Linked DNA regions of Sediminicoccus rosea. The protein of the gene in region 2 interacts with the protein of the main gene of each other region in a pairwise test. Links are inferred from orthologs where the notes say so. Each region holds a gene or a part of one and is shown on either strand. Other genes may lie near its edges.

The links.
Region 1: the proteins of dps (region 2) and clpS interact in binary tests that used the Escherichia coli proteins (3 or more experiments, as listed by UniProt). The link is inferred for Sediminicoccus rosea from one-to-one orthologs.

Annotation. Positions count from the first base shown.
Region 1 is NZ_CP137852.1:997,296-1,000,530, reverse strand. The notes cover bases 147-3,064. They hold clpS (ATP-dependent Clp protease adapter ClpS), read right to left. Parts: upstream 1,812-3,064; coding sequence 1,482-1,811; downstream 147-1,481. Other genes in these bases: R9Z33_RS04715 (serine hydrolase), read left to right, coding at 2,978-3,064; R9Z33_RS04720 (phasin family protein), read right to left, coding at 2,178-2,684; clpA (ATP-dependent Clp protease ATP-binding subunit ClpA), read right to left, coding at 147-1,311. In the rest of the region: more of clpA, read right to left, coding at 1-146; more of R9Z33_RS04715, read left to right, coding at 3,065-3,235. UniProt on the Escherichia coli protein: Involved in the modulation of the specificity of the ClpAP-mediated ATP-dependent protein degradation.
Region 2 is NZ_CP137852.1:1,411,243-1,414,254, reverse strand. Bases 52-2,746 are described here. They hold dps (DNA starvation/stationary phase protection protein Dps), read left to right. Parts: upstream 52-1,005; coding sequence 1,006-1,488; downstream 1,489-2,746. Other genes in these bases: R9Z33_RS06780 (thiamine pyrophosphate-dependent enzyme), read right to left, coding at 1,517-2,746; R9Z33_RS06790 (DUF962 domain-containing protein), read right to left, coding at 575-913; R9Z33_RS06795 (MFS transporter), read left to right, coding at 52-591. Outside these bases: more of R9Z33_RS06795, read left to right, coding at 1-51; more of R9Z33_RS06780, read right to left, coding at 2,747-3,012.

The DNA.
Region 1 (3,235 bases), 410 kb from region 2 along the record:
CAGCGTCACGGTCTTCTTGCGCTTGTTCTCCGGCACCAGCATGCGCGAGGCGCCGACTTCGTCGATCACGTCGATCGCCTTGTCCGGCAACTTGCGGTCATGGATGTAGCGGGCCGAGAGCTCCACCGCGGCGCGGATCGCCTCCGGCGTGTACTTCACCTTGTGGTGCTTCTCGTAGTTGGTCTTCAGCCCCAGCAGGATCTTCACCGCATCCTCGACCGTGGGCTCGTTCACGTCGATCTTCTGGAAGCGCCGCACCAGCGCGCGGTCCTTCTCGAAGTGGTTGCGGTATTCCTTGTAGGTGGTGGAACCCACGCAGCGCAGCGTGCCCTGGGCGAGCGCCGGCTTCAGCAGGTTCGACGCATCCATCGCACCGCCCGAAGTGGCACCGGCGCCGATCACCGTGTGGATCTCGTCGATGAAGAGGATGGAGCCCGGCTGGGCCTCCAGCTCATTCACCACGGCCTTCAGCCGCTCCTCGAAATCGCCGCGATAGCGCGTGCCGGCCAGCAGGCTGCCCATGTCCAGCGAGTAGATGGTGGACTTGGCCAGCACCTCCGGCACGTCGCCCTCGACGATGCGCTTGGCGAGGCCCTCGGCGATGGCCGTCTTGCCCACGCCCGGGTCACCCACATAGAGCGGGTTGTTCTTGGTGCGGCGGCAAAGGATCTGGATCGTGCGCTCGATCTCGTGGTCACGGCCGATCAAGGGGTCGATCTTGCCGGCCTGGGCGCGCTTGTTGAGGTTCACGCAATAGGTGCTGAGCGCATCCTGGTTGCGGTTGCCGCCGCGCGGCTTCTCCTCGCGCTCCTCCTTGCCGGCATTCTCCTCCGGCGTCGGCGCCTGGCCCTGGACGGGGCGCGGCTGCGAGCGGCCGGGGGCCTTGGCGATGCCATGGCTGATGAAGTTCACGGCATCCAGGCGCGTCATGTCCTGCAGCTGCAGGAAATAGACGGCATGGCTCTCGCGCTCGCTGAACAGGGCGACGAGCACATTCGCACCCGTCACCTCGTCCCGCCCGGAGGACTGCACATGGATGGCGGCCCGCTGCACGACGCGCTGGAAGCCGGCGGTGGGCTTCGGATCGCCGGTGCGGTCGCTGACCAGGCCGGCCAGGTCCTTGTCGAGGAATTCGGTGAGTTCCCGCTTCAGGCGGTCCACATCCACGCCGCAGGCACGCAGCACGGTGGTGGCATCCGCGTCATCGCCCAGGGCGAGGAGCAGGTGTTCGAGGGTGGCGTATTCATGGCGGCGGTCATTGGCGAGGCCAAGCGCGCGATGGAGCGTCTGCTCAAGGTTGCGGGACAGCATGGATCAACGCTCCCACTGGAGAAGGCCAGATCCGAGGATCGGATCGTGGCGGATTGATGATGATGTGGTGGCGCTCCCTTGCCGTCACACCCCGCACGTCATGTCAAAATTTTCATGCCGTGCGGTGATAGTCTTACGTCTCACTCTTTCGAGCCCTACTCTTTCGAGCCCTACTCTTTTTCGATCGTGCACTGCAGCGGGTGCTGGTTCTGGCGGGCCAGATCCATCACCTGCGTCACCTTGGTCTCGGCGACCTCGTAGGTATAGACCCCGCAGACGCCCACGCCGCGGCGATGGACGTGCATCATGATGCGCGTCGCCTCGTCCCGGTTCTTCTGGAAGAAGCGCTCCAGCACGTGGACGACGAACTCCATCGGCGTGTAGTCGTCGTTCAGCATCAGGACCTTGTACATCGCCGGCTTCTTGGTCTTCGGGCGCGGCTTGACGACGACGCCGGTGGCGGGCCCGCCATCGCCGTCGCGCTTATCCGGATCGGACATGGTGATCGGCTTCATCATAACGTTCCGGGGGTCCATCCATTCACAGTCTGGGCGCGGGTCTACGCCGTGCAGAATATCGGTTGCCGAGGCCCCACGGAAAGGGGTTTGGCACATCCGGGCGCCGAATAACCGAAACGAAACGCGGAAACAGGGCATGAGGGCCGGAAAATCCGGGCGCGGAGGCGCCGCGCCCCACGCCAGCCGGCACGACTCGCCCCGAAACGCGAAAACCCGGCCGCGCGAACGGCCGGGTTCCATCAAGCGAGCCGGAGCCCGCAAGTGCAGGCGATCACCCCCAGGCCGGATCGCTTCAGCGAGCCGAAGCGAGGCGCGCAGGGCGCGCGCCCGGCCCCTGAGGGCGATGCATTACGCCGCGATCGGCTTCGCCATCTTCTCCATGGCGAGCGTCATGCGGGCCGAGATCGGCTCGATCGAGGTCTCGGCCAGCTTCATGGCGGCTTCCGAGATCTTCGTCGTGTCGTTCACGGCGCGCTCGAAGGCCGTCTTGGTGAAGGAGGCCTGGAAATCGGCGGCTTCCTTGAGGCTCTTCACGCTCGACAGCGCCTTCACGCCCTCGATCGTGTGCTCGGAGAAGGCCTGGAACATCGCCATCGTCTGGCGGGACAGGTCCTGCACGCCGGTCACGTAGAGCTGCGACGCCTTGGTCAGCGCCTCGAGGTTGCCACGGCCGAACTCGGCGGCTTCCTCGGCGGCCTTCAGCAGGTCGCCCGCGGTCTTGTTCGCGGTCTCCATCGTCTTCTCGACGGCGGCGCGGGCCTGGACAGTGGTGTCCTCGACCAGCTTCTTCGCGGTGGCGGCGCCGGTCTGCGCGGCCTGGCTCATCGCCTTCTTCATGTCAGCCTGGGTGGCCATGATCGTCTTCCTTCGTCAGTGGCCTGTCAGCCGGTCCGAGAGGGAAAGCCCGAGGGACGAACTGGGAGGCCGTGTTTTGCTGCAATGCAGCATGGAGCCTATCTAGGACCCCGCCCGCCCCGATGCAAGGATTTTTTTGTGCACTGCACAAAACCGCCGGCACCCCCTCAAAACCACCCCTCCCCCGCGAAACGGATGGACAAACGGCCGCTTGGCTGTTTCTTTGCGCGCAGAGCGTGAGCGTGCCGACTGAGCCTTGGGGGAGGCGACACCGGTGCGCGCTGGGGAACCGAATGACCATCTCTTTCTTGTCGCGCGCCACGCTGGCGGTTTTCCTCGGCCTTTGCACGGGCCTCGCCGCCACCGGCCCCGCCGGCGCCCAGATCACCGCGCGGGACCGCTACGCCTCCATCGTCGTCGAGGCACGGACCGGCCAGGTGCTCAGCGCCGCGAACGCGGATGAGACGCGCCACCCCGCCTCGCTCACCAAGATGATGACGCTCTACATGCTGTTCGAGGCGATGCGCGACGGCCGCCTCAACCTCTCCACG
Region 2 (3,012 bases):
TCGGCCCAGATGGCGGCCCCGGCCTGGGTGCGGGCACGCGCCATCGGCATCTACCAGATGTGCTTCTTCGGGGCGCTGGCCGCGGGCTCCGCCCTTTCGGGATGGATCGCCGTGCAGGTCGGCGTCACCTGGGCGATGTTCCTCTTCGCCCTGGGGGCAGCGATCGGCGCGATCCTCGTGCGGCATTGGACGCTCGACGCCGAGGCGCCGAGCGCGCCACCCGCGGTCGAGCTCGTCCGCCCTGCCCCGGCCGCGGCCGAACTGCGCGAATTGCTGCATGAGGGCGCCAACCGCGTGCTGGAGGTGGTGCGCTACCAGGTGGCGCCCTCCGACCGCGCGGCCTTCCTCGCCGTCATGGCCGAGTGCCGGCTGGTGCGGCTGCGCGGCGGGGCGGCGACGTGGCGCCTCTACGAGGACATCGCCCAGCCCGACCGCTGGGTGGAGCTCTGGGCCATCGAGAGTTGGGCCGAGCATCTGCGCGAAGCGGGCCGCCTTTCCGACGAGGACCGCGTGACGCTGGCCCGCGCCGCCGCCTTCCATGTGGGCGAAGGCGGGCCGGAGGCGGTGCGCTACGTCAACGTCCGGGTGTGACGCCGGCCTTCCGCAGCTCATCATCCAGCGTGCCGGTCACCATGCACCAAGCCATGCGGAAATCGGAGAGGAGGGACCACCAGGGATGGCGGAAGCTTGCGGGGCGGTTCCGTTCGACCACCATGTGCGAGACCCAGGCGAAGCCATAGCCCGCGACCAGCGCGACGAGGAAGAGCCACCACGGGCCGATCAGGAGCGTGGCGAGGAGCAGCAGCAGGCCAAGCCCCGTGCCCAGCGCGTGCAGCCGGCGCGTCAGCGGCGCCGAATGCTCGCTCAGGTACCAGGGCCAGAACTCCGCATAGGTCGAGATGCGCGTTGCCATGGTATGACGCTGCCATGACATGACGTTCTTGTCATCTGAAAGCGGCGCGACGCTCCCCATATCCATGCCATCACAGGATGGAGATTCGATGCATGGCCAAGCTTGCCCGCACCCGCAACACCCTGGGCGAAAATGCCCGCCTGACCAGCGTGGACCTGCTCAACGCGGCGCTGGCGGACCTGATGGACCTGACCAACGGCGTGCGCATGGCGCACTGGACCGTGCGCGGGCCGAATTTCGCGGCGCTGCATGCCCAGTTCGAGGAATTCTACAACCAGCTCGGCACGGCGGTGGACGACACGGCCGAGCGCATCGTCCAGCTGGGCGGCACGCCCTCCGGCACCACCCAGGCCGTGGGCAGCACCACGCGCCTCGCCCCCTACCCGGCCGATCTGCGCGACGGCATGGCGCATGTGGCGGCGCTGGCCGAACGCTACGCCGCGCTGGCCGAGACCACCCGCAAAGCGATTGATGCCGCAGCGGAAGCCGGCGATGCCGACACGGCGGACCTCTTCACCGGCACCTCGCGCATGCTCGACAAGGCGCTCTGGATGCTCGAGGCGCATCTGGATTGAGAAGGGGGGCTCGCGCCCCCCTCGCCGGCTACTTCTTCTTGCCGGTGGATTGCGCCCGCAGATCCGCGATGGTGGCCCGGTTGGTCACCTGCTCCGGGTTCATCCGCACCTCGATGATGGCGGGCTTGCCGCTGGCGGCGGCGCGCTTGTAGGCCGGCACCATCTCCTCCGTCGTCGTCACCACCTCGCCATGGCCGCCGAAGGCCTCGATGAAGCGGGCGAAGTCGGGGTTGGTGAGCGCCGTGCCGGAGACGCGCTCGGGATAGACGCGCTCCTGGTACATGCGGATGGTGCCGTACATCCCGTTGTTGAACACCATGATGATGGGCGCGACCTTGTGGTGGAAGGCGGTCGCGATCTCCTGCCCCGTCATCAGGAAGCCGCCATCGCCGACGAAGCAGATCACCTGCCGGCCAGGATAGGTGATGGCCGCGCCGATCGCCGCCGGAACGCCATAGCCCATGGCGCCATTGGTCGGGCCCAGGAATTCCTGATCCTGCTTCACATGCATGAAGCGGCTGGGCCAGGTGGCGAAGTTGCCCGCATCGGTCGTGAAGATCGTATCCTTGGGCAGCACCTTCTCGAGCGCCTGCAGCGCGCGGGCGAGGTTGAGCGGGCCCTCATATTCGGGCGCCACGGCCTGCACCTCGCGTGCGGCACGGACCTGCTTGCGCCAGGCGCCCCATTTCGGCTTCTTCACCCGCTCATCGCGAATGGCGAGCGCGAAGGCGTTCACATCGCTGGTGATGCCCAGCGCCGGGCGGTAGACGCGCCCGATCTCCGACTGCTCCGGATAGACCTGCACCAGCGGGGTGGCGCCGGCCATGTCCAGCAGCGTGTAGCCCTGGCTCACCGGCTCGCCCATGCGTGTGCCGAAGGCAAGGATGAGGTCGGATTCCTTGGCGGCCGCCACCAGCGCGGCATCGGCGCCGACGCCGAGATCGCCCGCGTAATGCTTGGACGTGCCATCGAACAGCGACTGCCGGCGGAAGGAGACCGCCGTCGGGATGTCGTTCGCCACCAGGAAGTCACGGATGGCGGCGCGGCCCTCCTCGCTCCAGCGGCTGCCGCCGAGGATGGCGAGCGGCCGCTCGGCCTTGGAGAGCAGCTTCATCAGCTTGGGGATGGCATCCGGCGCCGGATGCGCGGGCGCCACATCGGCCGCACCGATATCCGGCACGCCGGCGAGGTGCTTCTGCATCTCCTCGCTGATCGCGACCACGACAGGGCCAGGGCGACCGCTCACCGCCACGTCGAAGGCATGGGCCATGATCTCGGGGATGCGGTGCGCGTCGTCGATCTGCGTCACCCACTTGGCGATGGGCGAGAACATCCGGCGGTAATCCACCTCCTGGAAGCTCTCGCGATCCGTCTCCTCGCGCGGGATCTGGCCGACCAGCAGCACCATGGGCGTGCTGTCCTGCTGCGCCACATGCACGCCGATGGCGGCATGGCAGGCGCCAGGCCCGCGGGTGACGATGCAGACGCCGGGCCGGCCGGTCAGCTTGCCATGGGCCTCCGCCA